3 regions of the Nocardia sp. NPDC050378 genome follow, and region 1 is predicted to be linked to each of the others. Evidence: riboswitches for the same ligand, from Rfam matches in the RefSeq annotation. Region 1 holds a riboswitch; each other region holds the start of a gene.
The links. Region 1 has a riboswitch for cobalamin ahead of metE (5-methyltetrahydropteroyltriglutamate--homocysteine S-methyltransferase). Riboswitches for the same ligand answer to the same signal wherever they lie in the genome.

Region 1 (7,281 bases):
GACCAAGCCCCACGTCTCGGTCGCCACGGAGGTCATCTCCGCCACGTGCTCGCTGCGACAGGTCCACACCGTGGAAACCCACGGCGAATCGGACCCGCGCCCCTCGAACACCAAACCCACACGTCGATGCTAAACGGCCGAGCGACGATCTGTTCCATGTCCCTGCAGCCGACCGCCGAGCCGTTGCCGAGGAAAAGTACCGTCAGAGCCATGCACGATCTGACCTATGCCCCCGCAGGCGCGACCTGCCCCGCCGAGCGCATCTGGTCCGAAGGTTTCGACGGGTTCCGGCGGTTCGAGACCTCCGTGGTGATCGGGGACGGTGAGCAGGTGTGGGAAGCGGCGAGACAGGCGGTGTTGCGCTGGGGTGTCAAGCGGCGCAGCGGGTTTCGGGTCGTGCCGGAGGAGCCCGTCACGGTCGGCGCGGAGTATCGGGTGAGTATGGGGTGGGGGCCGTTGTCGGTGCATGAACCCGTGCGGGTGGTGGCGGTGGTCGATACCGAGGACAGGTGTGGGTTCGCCTATGGCACTCTGCCGGGGCATCCGGTGTGTGGTGAGGAGGCGTTCGTGGTGCATCGACGACCTGACGGGACAGTGGAATTCACGCTGAGGTCACTCACTCGACCCGCACCGGCCGGATTCTGGCGGACGATCTTTCCGCTTCTGCTCGTCGCCCAGCGCCACTATCGCCGCCGTTATCTGCGTGCACTGCTGCGCTGACCTATCTCGTTCTTTACCCGGCTGGCGGACAGCGCTTTACTCGGCGCGAAACTCGGTTCGAACTCCTTGGCCGGCGAGAATCAGCGATGACTTTCGGACGGCCATCTCCATGGGCTCGTTCATCCAGGCGAGGTCACCACGCAGCCGACCGTGAGCCGGGCCCTCGCGCTGAATTCCGAACGCAGCGTGCGTGTCTCAAATCTGTGTGCGAAAGGTGATTCGCATATCGATCGCGAATCCGAACTACAGAATGGATTGGTCAACCGGCGCAAATGTGAAATAGATCACAAAGATTGATTTAATATCTTTCGGCTATTACTAATAGCCCGGTCGACATTCGTTTGGTCCGGCTTTGGGGGGCAAAAGGTCGAGAGGGAGTAGTCAATGTTCATGCGCTCAACTCGCAACATTCTCCTCGGTGCACTGCCTGTGGTTGTGGCGGTCGCCTTCGCTGGTAGTGGCGTTGCGTCGGCGGACGCATTCGCTGACCAGCAGGCTCAGTCGGCCACCGTGGTGGCCGTCGAGGGCGACAGCTATGCGACTGCCATCGCCGAGTATTCGTTCGGATCCGCCGTCCCGGCGGGCGTAGCGATTTCCCAGGATGCCGAGCCTTCGATTCCGCAGGCCGCCGAGCTTTCGAACGAAAACTTGGTCTCGGAAGTGGCCGCTCCCGCGATTTCGGAGGCAACCGCTCCCGTGGTATCGGACGTGACCGAATCCCAGTTGCATGAGGTCGCGACCAATCCGAAGGCCGAGAACTCCGACCCGGTGGTCAACGGTGCCCTCGCTGGTGCCGGTCTCGGTGCGCTGACCACGCTGGTCAACTGCATCCCGTCCGCGATCATATTGGGCGTGGGCTACCCGATCTGCCTCCTCCTCGGTGTACTTCCCCATGCGGCCGTCGGTGCCATCATCGGTGGCATTGTGGGCCATGTGAATCCGGAGGTCGTTCCGCAGGTTCTGCCCTGAGAAGGGGGGTCGGCAGGTAACTGCCCCGGCTCCGGACTCCCGGTGCGGCTGCGGTGAAAAGCGCAGCCGCACCGGAAGTTTCAGCGCAGCGCCGCAGCCGCGGCGACGAGATTGCGCAGGGAAGCTTCCACCTCGACCGGTCCGCGGGTCTTCAGTCCGCAGTCGGGATTGACCCACAGTCGTTCGGCGGGAACAGCTTTCAATGCTGCCCGCAGCGAGGTGATGATCTCCTCGACCGAAGGCACACGGGGGGAGTGGATGTCGTAGACACCCGGTCCGACACCGAGATCGAAGCCGGCGGCGTTGAGGTCGTCGAGGACCTCCATGTGTGAGCGGGCCGCTTCGATGGAGGTGACGTCGGCGTCGAGGCCCGCGATCGCACCGATGACCTCACCGAACTCGGAGTAGCACAGGTGGGTGTGGATCTGGGTGGTGTCGGCGACACCGGCGGTTGCCAGCCGGAACGAGTCCACCGCCCAGGCCAGGTAGGCGGGTTGTTCGGCGGCGCGCAGTGGAAGCAGTTCGCGCAGGGCGGGTTCGTCGACCTGGATGATGCGCGCGCCGTCGCGCTCGAGATCGGTGACCTCGTCCCGGATGGCCAGGGCGACCTGACGGGCCGAGTCGGCCAGGGGCTGGTCGTCGCGAACGAAGGACCAGGCCAGGATGGTGACGGGACCGGTGAGCATGCCTTTGACGGGCTTGTCGGTGCGGGACTGGGCGTAGCGGATCCAGCCGGTGGTCATCGGTGCGGGCCGGGTGACGTCGCCGAACAGGATCGGTGGACGCACGCACCGGGTGCCGTAGGACTGGACCCAGCCGTTGTCGGTGGTGGCGAAGCCGTCCAGGAGTTCGGCGAAATACTGGACCATGTCGTTGCGTTCGGGCTCGCCGTGCACGAGCACATCGAGGCCGAGACGTTCCTGCAGAGCGATCACGTCGTCGATCTCGGCCCGCATGCGGGAGGCGTATTCCGCCTGATCGATCTCTCCCTTGCGCAGTGCGGCGCGAGCCAGCCGGATCGCGGAGGTCTGCGGGTAGGAGCCGATGGTCGTGGTTGGCAGCAGCGGCAGATTCAGATGTGCGCGCTGCTCGATCCGGCGTTCGTCGGCGGGGGCACGCTCGGTGTCGGCCGGGGTCAGTGCCGCCAGGCGGGCGCGGACAGTGTCGTCGTGCAGGCGCGGGTCGCTGCGGCGAGATCCTACGGCGTCGCGCGCCGCGCGCAGCTCGGTTGCGACCGTGTCGGTGCCGCGGGTGAGGGCCGTTGCCAGGACACGGATTTCGTCGACCTTCTCGGTGCCGAAGGCCAGCCACGAACGCAGCCGGTCGTCGAACCCGGTTTCCGGGGCCAGCGAATAGGGGACATGTAGCAGTGAGCAGGAGCTCGACACCGCGACCGAGGCCGCGCTGCCGAGTAGCGAGCCGAGCGTGCTCAGCGCACCGTCGAGGTCGGTGCGCCAGATGTTTCGCCCGTCGACGACGCCGGCGACCAGCAGTTTGCGCGACAGCGCCGGAACCGAGGCGACGGCTTCGACGGTGGTTCCCGTGGTGAAGTCGAGCGCGACGGCTTCGACCGGGGTGGCTGCGATCTCGGCGAGTGCGGCGCCGGCGTGGCCGAAATAGGTGGCGACGAGGATCGCGGGCCGGGCGGTGGACGAGGCGAGCTCGGTGTAGGTGGCGCGGACGGCGGCCAGCTCGGCGTCGTCGAGATCGGTGACGAGGATCGGCTCGTCGATCTGGACCCACTCCACCCCGGCGTCGGCCAGACGAGTGAGCAGGTCACGGTAGAGCGGCACGAGCTCGGCGAGGCGGTCCAGCGGCGCGCCTGCGGCGTGCTTGGCCAGCTTCAGGAAGGTGAGCGGTCCGATGACGACCGGTCTGGCCGGAATCCCCAGAGTCGCGGCTTCGGCGAGCTCGGCGAACAACTTGTCCGGATTCAGGGAAAACTCTGTCGCCGAGTCGATTTCGGGCACGAGGTAGTGGTAGTTGGTGTCGAACCACTTGGTCATCTCGAGCGGGGCGATCGTGTCGGTGCCGCGTGCGGCGGCGAAGTACCGGTCGAGCGGGTCGGCGATGTCGGCGACGCGAGCGGGCAGCGCGCCCAACAGCACGGCGGTGTCGAGCACCTGGTCGTAGTAGGAGAACGTGCCCACGGGGATCGAGTCGAGGCCTGCGGCGGAGAGGCCGGTCAGGTCGCTGCGGCGCAGTTCGCGGGCGACGGTGTGCAGGTGCTCGGCGTCGGCCGTGCCTGCCCAGTAGGCCTCGGTGGCGCGTTTGAGTTCACGGTTCGGCCCGACGCGGGGGAGTCCGAGAACGGTTGCGGTGAAGAAGCTGGATGAAACGGACATGGTCATCGTCTCCGGTGCGGATGCGGATAGCCCTGGCCTGTCACGGGTAGCACCGACCGCCGACCGCGCGGGGGCGTGCGAGGCGAGCTCACGCGCCCGTTCCGGTGAGTCCGGCGGGTCGCTTGTCGGTCTGTGCGCCCAATCCTCGAGGCGAAGGCCGCCGGACACGGCGTGTCCGGCACAGCGGGCAGGTCTTCGGACTCGCGGGCACCGGCCTGATTCGGCCGACCTAGTGGCCGTCGCTTCCCAGGCGGATGCCCAGTGCTCGTTGACGGCGGTCGTTCCCACTCACCGCTGCGGGACAGTCCCGGATTCCCACCGGGTTCCCTCTCGCCGGACACCGGTATTCCGGTGTCCGGTTTCGACACGATCACCGGAGTTCGGGGCTCCGACTCCGCACGGTGAACGTGAACCAGCTGCGCCGACCATCTTAGGCCAAGGAACTCCACCGACAATGGTGAAGCACGTCATCGGCAAACGCGGCAGTCGCCGTGCGCCGCATGTCGGGGAGGTGCGACGGGAGGCCACGGTAAGGTCTGACCCGGGCGTAGGGAACACCGGTGCGAATCCGGGGCTGTCCCGCAACTGTCACCGAGGAGCGATCCGCCGATTCATGGCCACGACCTACCCAGGTTGGAAGGCCGGTGGGGAGCGTCGATCCGGGAGCCAGGATACCTGCGCCCGCGTATCGGGATCACCCACGAGGATGGCTATGGACAACTCCACATCGGCACGGTCAGGTTTCGGCCGTCGCACCTTCCTGCTCGCCGGCGCGCTCACGCTCGGCGCGATCGCGACCGGCTGCGGTTCGCCGGGCAGTCCATCGGGCGCTGCGCTGGGTCCGCCGCGGCCTGGCGGTCGTCTGCGATCAGTGATCGCGGGCCGTTCGGCGAGCGCGGACGTGCTCGACCCGCATCAGGCCGGTAGTTCGGCGGGCGGGGCGGTGTCGAAGAACGTCTGGGACAAGCTCGTCGCCTACAACAACGACCTCACCCTGCGCTACCGCCTCGCGCAGTCGCTCGAACCCAACGCCGACGGCAGCGAGTGGCGGATCACTCTGCGCCCCGGCGTGGTTTTCAGCGACGGCACCCCACTGACCTCGCGCGATGTGCTCTGGAGCTTCGAGCGGATGCTCGACCCGGCCAAGAGCTCGTCGGGGGATCTCGCCGCGGTCGACATGTCGCGCACCCGCGCCGACGGCGACCTCGCCGTGGTGGTCGCCATGAAAACACCGCTGGCCGACTTCGGTTCGGTGCTGGCGGGCTGGTACTGCTACATCGTCAAGGACGGCACGGGCACCATCGACGGCTCGGAACTGCCCGTCGGCACCGGGCCGTTCGCGCTGGTGCGGTGGTCGCCCGGTGACCGCACCCTGTTGCGCCGCAACGAGCGTTACTGGGACGGACCGGTGTATCTCGACGAGGTGGAGATCATCCAGATCGCCGAGACCGAAGCGCGTGTGAACGCCTTCCTGTCCGGGGAGGCCGAAGTGGCACACGAGATCTCGTACCTGCAGGCGAGCACCTTGGCCGACGATCCGAACGTCACGGTGGTCGTGCCACCGGCCGGATTGATGGGTGCGTTCCAAATGCGAGTGGACACAGCGCCGTTCGACGATCCGCGAGTACGGCAGGCGATGCGGTTGGCGGTGGACCGCGAGGCCATGGTGGAGTCGGTGTATTACGGATACGCCGAGGTCGGCAACGACATCTACGGCAAAGGCGCCCCGTTCTATCACGACACGCTGCCGCAACGGTCCTACGATCCGCAGCGTGCGCGTGAGCTTTTGCGCGCGGCGGGGCACGAGCAGCTGACCGTGACGCTGCCGACCGCCGACGGCTCACCGGGCATGCTCGAATCGGCGACACTGTTCGCCGAGCAGGCCAAAGCCGCCGGTATCACGATCAAGTTGGAGTCGGTACCTGCCGACACCTACTTCTCGCAGGTCAGCGGTAAGGCTCCGCTCAGTCATGTCGGCTGGTGGAACTACAGTCTCGACTACTTCTACGGCCAGACCATGACCAGCGACTCACCGAGCAACGGCACCGGCTGGCGGCGCCCGGACTGGGATGCCGAGTTCGCGCAGGCGCGTGCGGCGATGGACCCGGTTCGGCGCGCCGAACTGTATCGCGAACTGCAAGAACAACTCTGGAACGAAGGCGGCTACATCCTCTTCAGCTTCGCCAAGCGGCCCGACGCGGCGAAGAACTTCGTGGGTGGTGTTCGCGACGGTGTGCCCGGCACCGACGACTGGGCGAACTACGCGACCACCTGGCTGGCCGAGCAATGACCCGCCGGTCGTGATCGCCTACACCGCACGGCGCGTCGTCGGCGGGCTCGGTGTGCTCTGTGCTGTCGCGCTGGTGGTTTTCACGCTGTTCGAGGTACTGGACTCGGACGCGGCGACGGTGATCCTCTCGCGCACCGGCGGTGGCGCCCCCACTCCCGAGCAACTCGCCGCGTTGCGCGCCGAGCTCGGCCTCGACCGTCCGGCTCCGGTGCGCTTCGCGGAATGGCTGATCGGGTTCGCGCAGGGCGATTTCGGCACCTCGCTGATTTCGGGTCGACCCGTGCGCGATGTGCTGCTCGGGCGCGCGGTCAACAGTGTCACCCTCGCCGTGGTCACCGCCGTCCTGCTGGTTCCGGCCGCGCTCACGCTCGGGCTGGTCGCCGGTGCGCGGGCCGGGTCGCGCACCGACCGCGTGATCAGCGTCGGTGCCCTGGCGGCGGAGTCGGTGCCCTCGTTCGTCTTCGGTGTGCTGCTGGTGGCGACGGTGTCGCTGTCGCTGGGGCTGCTGCCCGCCGTTTCGCTGCTGCCGACCGGGGTCAGTGCGTTGACCCGCCCGGAGATCCTGGTGTTGCCGGTGACCTGTCTGCTCATCGGGCTGTCCCCGCATCCGGTGCGGATGGTGCGCGCTCAGACGGCCGAGGTGATGGCCAGTCCCTATATCCGGTCGGTTCGGCTCAACGGTGTCGGCGGGGTGCGGCTGATGCTGCGCCACGTCGCGCCCAACGCCGTGTCCGCCTCGATTCATCCACTCGCGGGTACGGTGGTCGGGTTGATCGGGGGCGTCGCGGTGGTGGAGACGCTGTTCTCCTATCCAGGTCTGTCGCAGGAGTTGTTGCGCGCCATCGAGGCTCGCGATTTCCCGTTCGTCCAGTCGGCGGCAGTATTACTGGCGGCCGTCGGGATCGTCATCTACCTCGTCGCGGATCTGCTCACCCTCGCGGTGAGTCCAAGAGCACG
Region 2 (7,281 bases), on a different contig from region 1:
CGGCCCGTCCGCGGCCTCGTGCAGCCGCAGAACCCCTGGGCAAGAATCGGGAGCGCTCCTGGTCATGATTCCCCAGCCTACGACCACCGCCGGGAGCGATCCGGCGTCAGGGCCGGGTGTAGTGCAGCGACACGGCGCCCGAGTCGGTTAGGGTGGTCGCGGCGGCGAGGCGCCAGGTCGACGCGTAGTTGTCGGGGAGCAGGCGCAGGCCGCCGCCGAGGGTGGTGGGGACGATGGTGAGGTAGAGGTCGTCGAACAGGTCGGCGCGCACCAGACACTGAATGATGCTAGCGCTGTTGGTGATCAGGATGTCGCGTCCGGCGGCTGCTTTGAGCGCGCGCACGTCGGCTTCCGGGTCGCGACCGATCCTGGCGTTGGTCCAGTCGGCCTTGTCCAGGTCGGACTGGTCGAGGGTGGTGGTGAAGACGACTTTCTCGACCTTCGCGAGCCATTCACCGAGCTCACGGGTGCGGGCGGAGCTGGCGGGGTCGGCGGTGATGCCCGGCCAGACCGCGGTGAACCCTTCCCAGTTGGTGCGTCCGAGGACGACGGTGTCGGCGCCGCGCCAGATGCCCTCGTAGGTGATCTCGGTCTGCGGGCTGGTGATGTAGTCCATGCACCAGCTCATGTCGTCGCCGGGACCGGTGCCGCTGTATCCGTCCATGGAGACGGCGACTTCGGCGACGACTCGGCGTCCGGTGCTCTGCGGGGTATTCGACATGGGCGACATCCGTTCTCGTTCGGTTGCTAATTCAGAGGAACAGACGCCACAACGTGGCCGAACTCATCGGTGATCCGCGCCGCGCTCGTGTTTGCGCACCAGAAGGAAACGGTATCCGCCTAGTGTGAGTGGCGGATCGCCGCCGGAGCAGTGCCGACAGGAGAGGTCAACCGCATGCTGCGTGAATTCGTGGACAAGCGTGTAGTTCCCGCGCTCGACAAGGTCGCCCATGCGCAGGCACCGGTGGTGCGGCGCTACGTCGACTGGCTGGGGAGCAGGCACCCCGACGATTCACCGGTGGAACTCGTGCAGCGGCTGTCGCGCCAGTACCTCGTCGTCGTCACCGCCAGCGGCGTGACGGTGGGGCTCACCGCCGCCGTACCCGGTATCGGCACGCTGATCGGCCTGGCCGCCACCGGTGTGGACACCGCCGTCTTCGTGGAGGCATCCTCGGTGTTCTCGGTGGGCGCCGCCGCGGCGTACGGCATCGCGCCCGAGGATCCGCGCCAGCAGCGATTGGTGTCGAAGGTGGTGCTCGGCGAGTCTGGCACGAAGGTCCTCGAACAGACCGCGGGTCACACGAAGGGCCAGTGGCTCGCCGTGGTCACCGACCACATTCCCGGCCTGGCGAGCATGCCCGACGGGCCTGCCAAACGGTTCATCGTCAACTACCTGGTCAAACGCGGACTGCTGCTCTTCGGCACGCTCATCCCCGCCGGGATCGGCGCGGTGATCGGCGGCTACGGCAACAACGCCCTCGGTCAGCTGGTCATCGCCAACGTCTACCGCCACCTGGGCACCGGTTCGCCCGAGATGGTCGCCGCGGGCACCCGCGACGGTTCGTCTTGACCTTCGAGTCACTGCAACCCCGATCATGAGCCGGTGCCTGACACCGAACTGATCACCATCGGAGCGTTCGCCCGCGTCTGCGGACTGAACGCCAGCGCCCTGCGCTTCTACGCCGACGCCGGAGTCCTCGTCCCCGCCCTGGTGGACGAGGACTCCGGCTACCGCTACTACACCCCCGACCAGGCCGGTCCCGCCTGCCTGATCCGCCACCTGCGCGCCGTCGACATGCCGTTGCCGACTGTCGCGGCGGTGCTCGCCGAACCCGACGCCGCAAAGGCCGCCGCCCTCCTCGACGCCCATCTCGCCGAAATGCACTGCCGCCGAAGGGAGTTCGACGCCGCAGCCGCCGCCGCTCATCGGGCGCTCGGCGTGGACCCCCGGCCGTTGCCGGACCGACGTGACCACGGCGCGGTGCCCGGCACCGAACCCGACCAGGCCGTGCGGGTCGGCGGTCCGGCGCTCGCGGCAGCCATCGACCAGGTCTCCACGGCAACCCGCACCGATCCGGCCCTGCCCGTGCTCGACACCATCCTGTTCGAGGCCGGCCCCGACGAACTGATCCTCACCGCCACCGACCGCTACCGGCTGGCCTCGCGAACCCTGCGCCCGATGGCCTCGGCGACGGCCGAGTGGTCCGCGACCATCGATGCCGCCGAACTGCGTGCCACCGCGTCCTGGCTGCGCCGTCAGCACACGGTGATCCTGCGTCCCACGCCCGATTCCGTCGAATTCCGCACTGCCACCGAGGATTCGGCGGCGAGTCAGCGCTGCCGCCGCTCGCCCGAGGAATTCCCCGACTACCGCCGCATGCTGGCAGCCCTGCCCCCGACCCCGACCAGGGCTGTCCTCGACCGCGCGCACCTCCTGGAAACACTGGAACGCGCGGACTCACCGATCGTGACTCTGCGCTTCGATTCCCCGGACACGGCCACGATCTCGGTGCCGAGCCCGGACGCGTCGACCCAGGACGGCACGCCGAACCCGCCCACCGAGCTGCGTGCGACGGTCTCCGGCCCACCGATCAGCGTCCACTTCGCCGTAACCACCCTCTACCCGGCCGTCGCGGGCGCGATCGGCCCCGACATCATGCTCGACCTGTCCGTCCCCGACCTCCCCGCCCACATCCGCTCCGCCGACGACGGCGACCTCCGGACCCTCGCCATGCCCTGCGAACCGGCCCCTTGATCGCTCGACCTGCCGGGTTGTGGCCCGGCAGGTTCACCGCTACGTTAAGTGCATGCACAAGCATGAACTTACGGAAAGGGGAACCCCCTCGGTCGGCGACCCGGTCGAGGGCTGGTTTCGTGCTTCCGCTCTTGTCGCGACCGTCGATTCGGGTCTCGGCAAATGGCTGACGCTGCACCACGGCATCGGCCTCACCGAGTACCACGCGCTCCGGCAGCTTGCCGCCGCGCCGGACAAGGAGATCCGGGTCAGCGAGCTGGCCCATCGGATCGGGTTGAATCAGAGTTCGGTGACCCGATTGCTGGGGCGGCTCGAGGCAAGAGGGTTCACGCGGCGGGACTTGTGTTCGGAGGACGGGCGCGGTGTGTACGCCGTGATCACCGAGGAGGGGGAGGTGCTGGTCAGGGACGCGCGCGAACCCTTCCAGCTCCAGCTGGAACGTCTGCTCGACGACGCCGAAGAGCTGTCACCGATGTTCGACGCGCTGCTCGCGCGCCGAACGGGGAACCGGGACTCCTGAACTGACCTGACATGCCGCAGAGGTCTTCCGCTCGGCATATATATGTATGTACATCCATAGAAAGGTATTATCGTGAACTGGCTCTACCTCGCCATCGCCGTCGTCTTCGAGGTCACCGTCGCTCTGGCGGCCGGAAAAGCGAAGGGTTTCACCGACATTCGATGGACCGTCGCCACCCTGGTCAGCGGCGCGATCGCGACCTACTTCCTGAGCCTGGCGCTGCTCACCTTCGACGTCGGCGCCGGCTACGCGATCTGGACCTCCCTGGCCGGTGTCGGAATCGTCGCTCTCGGCGCGGTGCTGTTCGGCCAGCGAGTCGACTGGCGCAAGGCGGTCGGCATCGTGATCGTCATCGGCGGTGTCGTCGGCCTGCAGCTCAGCAGCGGCGCCTGAGCAACCTCGTCCCCGACCACTTCTCACCGAAAGGCCGAACAATGTTCACCCACAACCGCACTCCCGCCACCGCCTGGCTCGTCCTGCTCCTCGCCGGCGCCTTCGAAGTCGGATACGCCCTCGCCGTCGGCGGCAGCCACGGTTTCACCGTGCTCACCTGGTCGCTGGTGGCGATCGTCTTCTTCCTTCTCACCCTGTTCGCCCTCAGCGTCGCGCTGAGAACGATCGACGTGGGCATCGGCTATGCCGTCTGGGCGGGCATCGGCGCGGTCGGCGCCGCACTCCTCGGACCGGTGTTCTTCGAGGAAACGCTCACGCCGCTCAAAGCGTTCTGGCTCGCCGTGGTGATCGCGGGAGTGGTCTGGCTCAAACTCGCCGACCGCGCCGAAGCCGCCTGAGCGACCCCGGACGCGGGCTGGAAAGTTGCGGGCGCGGCCGGGCCAGTACCATCGACTTGCTCGGCGGGCGTCGAGGAAACCGGTGGAAATCCGGTGCGGTCGCGCCACTGTGAACAGCCAGACCCTCTCCGGCGAGCACCGCAACCCGATGGGCGCGTCAACCCGAGGAAGGTCTCACCCTGTGATCCTGCTGCTGTCCACCTCCGACACCGACCTGCTGAGCGCCCGCGCGAGCGGCGCCGAGTACCGGTGGGGCAACCCCGCCCGGCTGCTGGTCGAGGATCTCGGGCAGCTGCTCGACGGCGTCGACCTGGTGATCGTGCGTATCCTCGGCGGCAAACGCGCCTGGGAAGAGGGCCTGGACGCGGTGCGGGCCAGCGGCATTCCGATGGTCGCCCTCGGCGGCGAGATCGCACCCGACGCGGAACTGATGGAATGTTCCACCGTGCCGGTCGGTGTCGCCGCCGACGCCCACAACTATCTCGCCGCGGGTGGTGCCGACAACCTGCGTCAGCTCTACAACTTCCTGTCCGACACGGTGTTGCTCACCGGTCACGGATTCGAGCCGCCGGTCCAGCTGCCGACCTGGGGTGAGCTCGAACGCTCGGCGCGCATCCTCGAACCGCACGCCCCCACGGTCGCCGTCGTCTACTACCGCGCCCAGCACCTGGCGGGCAACACCGGCTACGTCGACGCCCTGTGCACGGCCATCGAAGCCAAGGGTGCGCGCGCCCTGCCTGTGTACGCGGCGTCGCTGCGGACCGCCGAGCCGGAACTGCTCACCCTCCTCGGCCGGGCCGACGCCCTGGTGGTCACCGTGCTCGCCGCGGGCGGCAGCAAGCCCGCCACCGCGTCGGCCGGTGGCGACGACGAGGCCTGGGACGTGGCCGCGCTGGCCGCCCTCGACGTGCCGATCCTGCAGGGCCTGTGCCTGACCAGCCCGCGCGCCCAGTGGGAGGCCAACGACGACGGCCTGTCCCCGCTCGATGTCGCCACCCAGGTGGCGGTCCCGGAGTTCGACGGGCGCATCATCACGGTGCCGTTCTCGTTCAAGGAGTTCGACGAGGACGGTCTGTCCACCTATGTCCCCGATCCCGAACGCGCCGCCCGCGTCGCCGGGATCGCGGTGCGTCACGCCCGCCTGCGTCATATTCCCAACGGCGACAAGCGGATCGCGCTCATGCTGTCGGCCTACCCGACCAAGCACGCGCGCATCGGCAACGCCGTCGGCCTCGACACCCCGGCGAGCGCCATCCGGCTGCTCACCGAAATGCGTTCCGCCGGTTACGACCTCGGCGACATCGCCGAGATTCCCGGCCTCGCCGAAGGCGACGGTGACGCCCTGATCCACGCCCTGATCGCGGCGGGCGGCCAGGATCCCGACTGGCTCAGCGCCGAACAGCTCGAGGGCAATCCGATCCGCATCGGCGCGACCGTCTACACCCGATGGTTCGAGTCGCTGCCCGCCGACCTGCGCGAAGCCGTGGTCGAGGCGTGGGGGCCGCCGCCGGGCGAACTGTATGTGGACCGTTCGGCCGACCCGAAGGGCGAGATCGTCATCGCCGCACTGCGTTTCGGCAATGTGGTGCTGATGGTGCAGCCGCCGCGCGGTTTCGGGGAGAACCCGGTCGCCATCTACCACGATCCCGATCTGCCGCCGAGCCACCACTACCTGGCGGCCTACCGGTGGCTGTCGTCGGCCGACGGTTTCGGTGCCGATGCGATGGTGCACCTCGGCAAGCACGGCAACCTGGAATGGCTGCCGGGCAAGACCCTCGGCATGTCCGCGTCCTGTGGCACCGACGCCGCCCTCGGCGATCTGCCGCTGATCTACCCGTTCCTGGTGAACGACCCCGGTGAGGGCACCCAGGCCAAGCGCCGCGCCCACGCCACCCTCGTCGACCACCTCATCCCGCCGATGGCTCGCGCCGAAACCTACGGCGACATCTCGCGCCTGGAACAACTGCTCGACGAGCACGCCAACATCTCCGCCCTCGACCCGGCCAAACTGCCCGCCATCCGCCAGCAGATCTGGACCCTGATGCGCGCGGCCAAGATGGACCACGACCTCGGCCTGGCCGAACGCCCCGACGAGGACGTCTTCGACGACATGCTCCTGCACGTCGACGGCTGGCTCTGCGAGATCAAGGACGTGCAGATCCGCGACGGCCTGCACATCCTCGGCCAGGCCCCCGAGGGCGAGATGGAACTCGACCTGGTGCTGGCCATGCTGCGTGCCCGCCAGCTGTGGGGCGGCGAACAGAACGTCCCCGGCCTGCGAGAGGCGCTGGGGCTCAGCGAAGCCGGAGACGAGGCACGGATCCGCGTCGACGTGGTGGAGGCCCGCGCGCGCGAGCTGCTCGGCGCCCTGCAGGCGACGGACTGGTCGGTGGACGCGGTCGACACCCTCGTCGACGACTACGCGACCGCGATTCTCGCTGGGGGAGTGGATGATTCGTCCGGAGCGAGCGGCGCTGCCGCCGCGAACGGCGGCATCGCGGTGAGTGGGCGCCTCGACGCGGTGAAGACCGTGCTGCGGTTCGCCGCGACCGAGGTCGTGCCCCGCCTGCGCGAGACCGGCATCGAGATCGCCCGGGTCCTGCACGCCCTCAACGGCGGTTTCATCCCCGCGGGCCCGAGTGGTTCACCCTTGCGTGGTCTCATCAACGTGTTGCCGACCGGTCGCAACTTCTACTCCGTCGATCCGAAGGCCGTACCCTCGCGACTGGCGTGGGAGACGGGTCAGGCCATGGCCGAGTCCCTGCTCGCCCGCTACCTGGCCGACCACGGCGAGTACCCCAAGTCGGTCGGCCTGTCGGTGTGGGGCACCTCGGCCATGCGCACCTCCGGTGACGACATCGCCGAAGTCTTCGCGCTGCTCGGCGTGCGGCCGGTGTGGGACGAGGCGAGCCGCCGCGTCACCTCGCTCGAGGTGATCTCCCTGGACGAACTGGGCCGCCCGCGCATCGACGTCACCGTGCGCATCTCCGGCTTCTTCCGCGACGCCTTCCCGCACGTCCTCGCTCTGCTCGACGACGCCGTGCGTCTCGTCGCCGCCCTCGACGAACCGGCCGACGCCAATTACGTCCGCGCCCATGCCGATGCGGACCTGGCCGAGCACGGCGATGCCCGCCGTGCCACCACGCGCATCTTCGGTTCCAAGCCGGGCACCTACGGCGCGGGCCTGCTGCAGCTCATCGACTCCAAGAGCTGGC
Region 3 (7,281 bases), on a different contig from region 1:
CACGGCACCACCACGGCCGCGCCGACCACCACCGCGGCACCGACCACGGCGCCGGGTGGCGGCAACTCGAGCGCCAGCGATGCCGCTGCCGAGCCGGCGAGCATCGAGATCACCGGCCTCACGGAGAACATCACCCCCGGCCTGACCTACACGGTCACCTTCAACTTCAAGGACGCGGGCACCGTGCAGGTGGCCGTTCCGGTCGACGCCGCCACATCCGAGCGCGTCGAGAACGAGAAGTCCGGCCCGGCGCCCGAGGGCGCGGGCGGCGGTCACTGAGACCAGCAGCCGGGAAAAGCCGTCGCGAACTTTCGCGGCGGCTTTTCTTGTTGTCGGACCCGATCCGTAGGGTGCGCGTGTGGCCAAGACCAAAGCTGTTTTCCGTTGCACCGCGTGTTCGCACGAGGTGTCGAAATGGGTCGGCAAATGTCCTGATTGCGGTGCGTGGGGCACCGTGAACGAGGTGGCGGTCTCGGCCGCCGCGGCAGCGCCGGGGCGCAGGGCCATGCTGCCGAGCACGGCCGCGGCGCCGCTGTCGCAGATCGACGCGAAGGTCACCCAGGCCAGGTCGACGGGGGTGAGCGAACTCGACCGGGTGCTCGGCGGTGGGGTGGTGCCGGGATCGGTCGTGCTGCTGTCGGGTGAACCGGGCGTCGGCAAGTCGACCCTGCTGCTCGAGGTCGCGTTCCGGTGGGCCGCCCAGCGCGACGAGACCGCGCTGTATGTGACGGCGGAGGAGTCGGCTGGGCAGGTGCGCCTGCGTGCCGACCGGACCGGCGCTGTGCACGACCGGGTGTATCTCGCGGCCGAATCGGATCTGTCGATCGTGCTCGGGCACGTGGAGCAGGTGCGCCCGACGCTGCTGGTCGTCGACTCGGTGCAGACGATGCTCGCCCCCGAGGTCGACGGCGTGATCGGCGGTGTCACCCAGGTACGCGCGGTGACGGCGGCGCTCACCTCGCTGGCCAAGGCGAGCGGGATCGCGGTGCTGCTGGTCGGACACGTCACCAAGGACGGCAATGTGGCCGGTCCGCGCACGCTCGAGCACCTGGTGGACGTGGTGCTGCAGTTCGAGGGCGACAAGAACTCCTCGCTGCGCATGGTGCGCGGCATCAAGAACCGCTTCGGCAGCGCCGACGAAGTGGGCTGTTTCGAACTGCACGAGGACGGCATCGCCTGCGTCGACGATCCGTCCGGCTTGTTCCTGCATCACCGCACCGATGCCGTGCCCGGCACGGCGGTGACAGTCGCGATGGACGGCAAACGTCCGCTGGTCGCGGAGGTGCAGGGACTCACGGTGAAGACCGAGATCCCGCAGCCGCGTCGCGCGGTGAGCGGCCTGGACTACAACCGGGTGGCCATGGTGCTCGCGGTGCTGCAGAGCCGTGGACGGGTATTCCTCGGCAAACACGACGTGTACGCGGCGACTGTCGGCGGCATGCGCCTGGTCGAGCCGACCGCCGACCTCGCCATCGCCCTGGCCATCGCCAGCGCCGAGGCCGATATCGCCCTGCCCGCGGGCTGGGTGATCCTCGGTGAGGTCGGCCTGGCGGGCGAGGTCCGCAAGATCACCGGGCTCGGTCGGCGCCTGGCCGAGGCCGAGCGATTGGGCTTCACCACCGCCCTGGTTCCACCGGGTTCGGAGAAGTCCAAGGTCGGTTCGATGCGCATCCACGAGGTCGGCGACCTGCGTTCGGCGCTGCGTTTGGCCGAACTCCGCAAATCCCGGGCACCTCGCGAGCCGGTGGCCGTGGAATAACTCCGGCAAACCGCGCTTTCCGGTCGAATTCGGCATTTCGGCGGTAACAGCCGTTGACACGGTCGTCCGTCCTGCGAATTCTGCAAATCAGCCGTCTTGGACATGTGATTTACAGCGCATCCGCATAATGCCCGGTCGGACGGTATTCAGTCGGCCAGGTTGAACGGTTCGGCCGCGCTGCGGATGGAACCGAGCTGTGCGACAACCATGTACGCGCCCGCCGGAACCGGCAACCGCTCCCCCGCGCATTGTGGCTGGGACGTGGTGCCGAACCAGGTGCCCTTGTACGACAGCTGTTCGCCCGCCTTCAGGGTCTTCACCTCCGGCGGCCCGTCCGGGGTGCAGTCGTTGCTCGCCCACAGCCTGCGCTGCCCGTCGAGGGTGAAGACGAGGAACTGCGGGCCCGCGCCGAGATCGCGCGAGCACGCGGCCGTGGAGATGTTGGTGATCACGGTGCCGAAGCCCGGCTGGTCACCCACCCGGTAGGTCGGCTGGTTGACCGTCACCTTCAGCGCCAGCGACTGATCGCTGCACGGCTGGGCCGCGGGCTCGGGCACGGCGGACGTGGTCGACGCCGCCGCCGACGTGCTGGTCACCGAACTGCTCGCCGCCGCGCTACTGGTCGCACTGCTTATCTGAGGCGTGCTCGCGACCGTCGTCGAGGACGCGGCCGCGCTCGAACCGGACGAATCACCACCGCGCGCCACCAACGTGACCAGCCAGACCACGATGGCGAGCGCGACGATGATGACGCCGATGGCGAGCGCGCGACGACGCCAGTAGATCTCCGGTGGCAGCGGTCCATTCGGTTCCAGCACGCTTCAAAGGTAAGCGCAGCGCGCGAGGGCGCGCTCGATGACCTCGGCGTGTCGGGCGCGTACCGCCCGATTCAGACCGTCTCGCCGATATTGCCGACCACCCGGCGCAGGTGCGCGCGCCCGTCCGACAACTGGTAGGTGACGCTCGCGATCGCGCACTGACCAGTGGCGACGCGCTGGGAGATGATCATCGAGCGCTCCATGAGCAACTTGCTGGTCTCCACCACGTGCCGGGCCTCGAGGTCGTCGACCGTCGTGAGCCCTTCGCGACGGCCGAGCAGGATCGAGGGGGTCACCTTCTCGACCACGCTGCGGATGAAGCCGCCGGGGACGGCGCCGCCGTCGAGCGCGTCGATCGTGGCCTTCACCGCGCCGCAGCTGTCGTGGCCGAGAACCACGATCAGCGGCACATTGAGCACCTCGACGCCGTATTCGATCGAACCGAGCACCGAGGCATCTACGACGTGGCCCGCCGTGCGCACCACGAACATATCGCCGAGGCCCTGGTCGAAGATCAGTTCCGCGGCGACGCGTGAATCGCCGCAGCCGAACAGGATCGCGTGTGGTTTCTGTCCGCCCACGAGCTTGGCTCGGTCGGCCGCCCCCTGGCTAGGATGCAGCAGAGTGTCGTTGACGAAACGCTCGTTGCCCTCGCGCAGCGACTTCCAGGCACTTATCGGATTAGAACCAGGCATACCGACCATTGTGCACACGCTATCGGTTACCAGCGAGTCTGCGCTGTTACGCCTCGGCAAAGTCGGCCTGGCAGAGATGGAACGGAAACAGTGAGTATCGACGCCGAGGTCCTGCTGGATTGGTTCGCCGAGCGGGCGCGCGACCTGCCGTGGCGGCGGCCGGAGGCGACCGCCTGGCACATCCTGATGAGCGAGATCATGCTGCAGCAGACACCCGTGGTCCGGGTGGAGCCGATCTGGCGGGAGTGGGTGGCGCGCTGGCCGGTGCCCTCGGCGATGGCGGCGTCGTCACAGGCCGAGGTGCTGCGGGCGTGGGGCAAGCTCGGTTATCCGCGCCGGGCGCTGCGGTTGCACGAGTGCGCGCGGGTGCTGGCCGCCGAGCACGGCGACGTGGTTCCCGCCGATGTCGACGTCCTGCTCGGCCTGCCGGGTATCGGCGCATACACCGCGCGGGCGGTGGCGTGTTTCGCGTACGGGCAGCGAGTTCCGGTGGTGGACACCAACGTTCGCCGCGTGGTGGCGCGAGCGGTACACGGCCGTGAACCCGGTAACCCGTCCTCGCGCGACCTCGCCGAAACCGAGGCGCTGCTGCCCGTCTCGGTGCCGCGGGCGGCGAAGTTCTCGGCGGCGCTGATGGAACTGGGCGCGCTGGTCTGCACGGCTCGCAACCCCGACTGCGGCAACTGCCCGCTGCCGCGCTGCGCCTGGGTCGACGCGGGCAGGCCGGCCGCCGAGGTGGTGCGCAAGGTGCAGAAGTACGAGGGCACCGATCGCCAGGCGCGCGGCAGGCTGCTCGACGTGTTGCGTGATGCGTCGGGTCCGGTCGAGCGGGTGCGGCTGGACATGGCCTGGGCGCGCGACCCGGGTCAGCGCGCCCGCGCCTTGGATTCCCTGCTGGTCGACGGGCTCGTCGAGCAGACCGAGGACGGCCTGTTCGCCCTGGCCGGCGAGGGAGCCTGAGACCCGGCACTCAAACCCGTGCCAGAAACCGTTCGACGTGCGCGCGGTATTCCTCGGGCCGCTCATCGTGAATCAGGTGCCCCGCCCCGAGGACTCGCACGTACTCCGCGTCCGGATGCACCTCGGCCATCGTCCGCATCTGCCCCGCCGGGGTGATGGTGTGCTCGCCCTCGATGAGCAAGGCGGGCACGCGCAGCGATTTCCATTCGTCCCAGAAGTCGCGCGTTCCCCATTCCTCGGAAATCGCGCGGAAGGTGTCGACCTCGCCGTGCAACCGGTAGCCGCCCGAGTCGGTGAACGCCCGCAGGAAGTACCGCCCGGCCACCGGCCCGAAATAGTCGAGCACGGCCCGGGCGTCGGGGAAGGGTTGCGGCCAGGAGTGGATGAGTTCGGCCCAGTGCGCAGCGGTGCGGCCGGTGAAGTCCGGTGCGATGTCCTCGACGACGATCGCGCGGACCCGGTCGGGGTGGGCCGCCGCGAACACCCACCCGTGCAGCGCACCCATCGAATGCCCGATCACGATCATCGGTTCGGTGATCGCCGCCGTGTGCTCGGCGAGGTCAGCGACGAACGCCTCGGTAGTGAGCTCCGCGGGCGGAACGCGGCCGTGACCTGCGGCATCGAAGGTGTACACATGTCCGAGCGCGCGCAACCACGGCACCTGATCCGACCAGGTACGCGCACTCCCCATCAGCCCGTGCAACAGCAGAATCGGCACCCCGACCCCACCTTCGTCGTACAACACCCAGCCGATTGTGCCAGCTCGAGCATCGGTTTTCGGCCGCCTCGAGCCGGACTGATCGGAGGGGTGCGACGAAGGAGCACCCGGCCCGCGGCGCCGGCCGCCATAGACTGAGCTCATGGCTGTTGTGAAGATCAATGCGATCGAGATTCCCGAGGGCGCGGGCCCGGAGCTGGAGAAGCGGTTCGCCGCGCGTGCTCACGCGGTGGAGAACTCGCCCGGGTTCCTCGGCTTCCAGTTGCTGCGCCCGGTAGCCGGTGACAACCGGTACTTCGTGGTGACGCAGTGGGATTCGGAGGAGTCGTTCGCCGCGTGGCGTGACGGCCCGGCCCGCACGGCGCACGCCGGTCACGGTGCCGACGGCGAGCGGCCCAAGCCGGTGTCGACCGGTGCGTCGCTGCTCGAGTTCGAGGTCGTGCTGGACGTGCCCGCGAAGTCCTGATCCGGGCGTTTCCCCTGGATGTATTGACGCGCGCTGGCAGCGGCTGTCACAGTTCGAGGGAAATTACGCGAGGGTGCGCGGTAATCCGGTGAGATTCCGGAGCGGTCGCGCCACTGTATTCCGTGCCGGATTCCGGTGCGGACAGCCAGACATCGGCACCCTCGCCTATCGCTTCGATCGCGGGACGCGCATCCCGGAGGAGGACCCGAATGGCTATCGCGCATTCACCCAGCCGGTCTACCGGCCTCGACACCCTGGCTACCGTGCTGGTCACGGCCGGTGTCGTTCTTCTCGCACTGCTCACGCTGTACCTGGTCGGTTTCGACCAGGGGGCCGTCTCGCGTAGCGGGATGTTCCTGCACGAGCTGATGCACGACGGACGTCACCTGCTCGGTGTCCCGTGCCACTGACCGGATCCTTCAAAACCCTGCTGTTACGTGGCCTGCTGGCCGGTCTGATCGCCGGCCTGCTGGCCGCGACAGTGGGCTATTTCATCGGCGAACCCCATATCGAGGCGGCCATCGCCATCGAGGAGGCCGGGTCCGGCGGGCATTCGCACGGGACCGTCGAGGACCAGGCGCACGACGAAGAACCGCTGGTCAGCCGATCTGGGCAGCAGGCGGGTCAGTTTCTCGCGCTCGCCCTGGCCGGAATGGCGTTCGGGGCGATCTTCGCCGCCGTTGTGCACGTGGCTCGCCGCTTTACCGCGCTGAGCGGGCCCCGATTGTCGCTGACCACAGCGGGTTTCGCGTGGGCGGCGATCGTCGCGGTGCCGTTCTTCAAGTACCCGGCCAATCCACCGGCGGTCGGCGACCCGGAAACCATCGATCAGCGCACCTGGCTGTGGGTGGCCGTTGTCGTGCTCGGCCTGCTCGCGGTCGCGGCGGCCGTCGCGGCCTATCGCGCGCTGGCCGGGCAGCTCGACTCGTTCCGGCTCGTTGCCGCGGTAGCCGCGTTCGTGCTGGTCACCACGGTCGGTTACGTGCTGCTGCCGGGCGTGAACGAGGTGTCCGACGACTTCCCGGCGACGCTGCTGTGGCAGTTCCGGGTGGCGTCACTGGCCGAAACCGCCACCCTCTGGGCGGCTTTGGGACTGGTGTTCGCCGCGCTCACCGAATGGTCCAGCGCGCGTAGCACTCCGGTAGCACGCGAGGTCGCTACCTCCGGGTGATCCTCGTGAGTACCACGAGAGGGCAGTGTCGGCATCATGACCGACACTGCCTTCTCTGTTTCCGTCGCCCGTCCGGGGGCGGTGCGCGTGGCCTTCGCCGGGCTGGTCACCGCGCTGGCCGCCGGGGTCGCCGAGGGACTGCTGCGCGCCGGACGCGGTGGGACCGAATTCGGCGCCACCGCAACGGGTCTGCTGCCCCGGCTGGCCATCTACCTGGTGGTGCTCGGGGTCGCGATGCACATGGCCAACGGCAGCCGGGTGTCGCGGGCCCTGCTCACCGTCGGTATCGGGATGATCGGGCTGGTCTCGCTCATCATCGAACCGCTGGCGGTACTGCTGTCCACCGACGACTTCGGCGCCCTGTTCGGTGAGCTCGCGCCCGATTCGGCTGTCCTCGTCGCCTGCCGGGCGGTGCACATCCTCGCGGTGGTGATCGCGATTCCGGCGATGTACACCCCGGCAGCGCACCGCTGGTTCACCCAGCGGTGAGTGTTCAGATGAGTTCGGCGTCCAGTTCCACCTCGGCGACACCGGCGAGCGCCTTGCTCACCGGGCAGCCGTTCTTGGCCGCGGTCGCCGCGGTGTAGAAGCCCTCGGCGTCGATCCCGGAGGCGACGGCGCGCACGGTCAGCTTGATCTTGCTGATCCGGAAACCGCCCGCGGGGTCGGGGCCGAGGGTCACGTCGGCGGTGAC

Region 2: it holds a riboswitch for cobalamin, as region 1 does, so the genes downstream of both, cobN (cobaltochelatase subunit CobN) here and metE (5-methyltetrahydropteroyltriglutamate--homocysteine S-methyltransferase) in region 1, are expected to answer to the same signal.
Region 3: it holds a riboswitch for cobalamin, as region 1 does, so the genes downstream of both, AB0I35_RS29555 (CbtB-domain containing protein) here and metE (5-methyltetrahydropteroyltriglutamate--homocysteine S-methyltransferase) in region 1, are expected to answer to the same signal.

The regions. Positions count from the first base shown of each region.
Region 1 covers NZ_JBFAKI010000021.1:74,329-81,609, forward strand. The annotation lists gene AB0I35_RS29385 (helix-turn-helix domain-containing protein) at 1-120, opposite strand, end outside; gene AB0I35_RS29390 (DUF1990 domain-containing protein) at 211-720, shown strand; gene AB0I35_RS29395 (hypothetical protein) at 1,105-1,689, shown strand; gene metE (5-methyltetrahydropteroyltriglutamate--homocysteine S-methyltransferase) at 1,770-4,040, opposite strand; cobalamin riboswitch at 4,203-4,408, opposite strand; cobalamin riboswitch at 4,563-4,732, shown strand; gene AB0I35_RS29405 (ABC transporter substrate-binding protein) at 4,747-6,324, shown strand; gene AB0I35_RS29410 (ABC transporter permease) at 6,335-7,281, shown strand, end outside.
Region 2 covers NZ_JBFAKI010000007.1:297,045-304,325, reverse strand. The annotation lists gene cobG (precorrin-3B synthase) at 1-66, opposite strand, end outside; gene AB0I35_RS18725 (dihydrofolate reductase family protein) at 107-721, opposite strand; gene AB0I35_RS18720 (hypothetical protein) at 896-1,570, shown strand; gene AB0I35_RS18715 (MerR family transcriptional regulator) at 1,604-2,755, shown strand; gene AB0I35_RS18710 (MarR family transcriptional regulator) at 2,808-3,275, shown strand; gene AB0I35_RS18705 (SMR family transporter) at 3,348-3,668, shown strand; gene AB0I35_RS18700 (multidrug efflux SMR transporter) at 3,710-4,066, shown strand; cobalamin riboswitch at 4,088-4,214, shown strand; gene cobN (cobaltochelatase subunit CobN) at 4,248-7,281, shown strand, end outside.
Region 3 covers NZ_JBFAKI010000022.1:12,797-20,077, reverse strand. The annotation lists gene AB0I35_RS29590 (hypothetical protein) at 1-279, shown strand, start outside; gene radA (DNA repair protein RadA) at 359-1,759, shown strand; gene AB0I35_RS29580 (hypothetical protein) at 1,906-2,577, opposite strand; gene AB0I35_RS29575 (carbonic anhydrase) at 2,649-3,272, opposite strand; gene AB0I35_RS29570 (A/G-specific adenine glycosylase) at 3,363-4,232, shown strand; gene AB0I35_RS29565 (alpha/beta hydrolase) at 4,243-4,977, opposite strand; gene AB0I35_RS29560 (antibiotic biosynthesis monooxygenase) at 5,093-5,416, shown strand; cobalamin riboswitch at 5,443-5,592, shown strand; gene AB0I35_RS29555 (CbtB-domain containing protein) at 5,626-5,826, shown strand; gene AB0I35_RS29550 (CbtA family protein) at 5,817-6,587, shown strand; gene AB0I35_RS29545 (hypothetical protein) at 6,624-7,076, shown strand; gene AB0I35_RS29540 (OsmC family peroxiredoxin) at 7,081-7,281, opposite strand, start outside.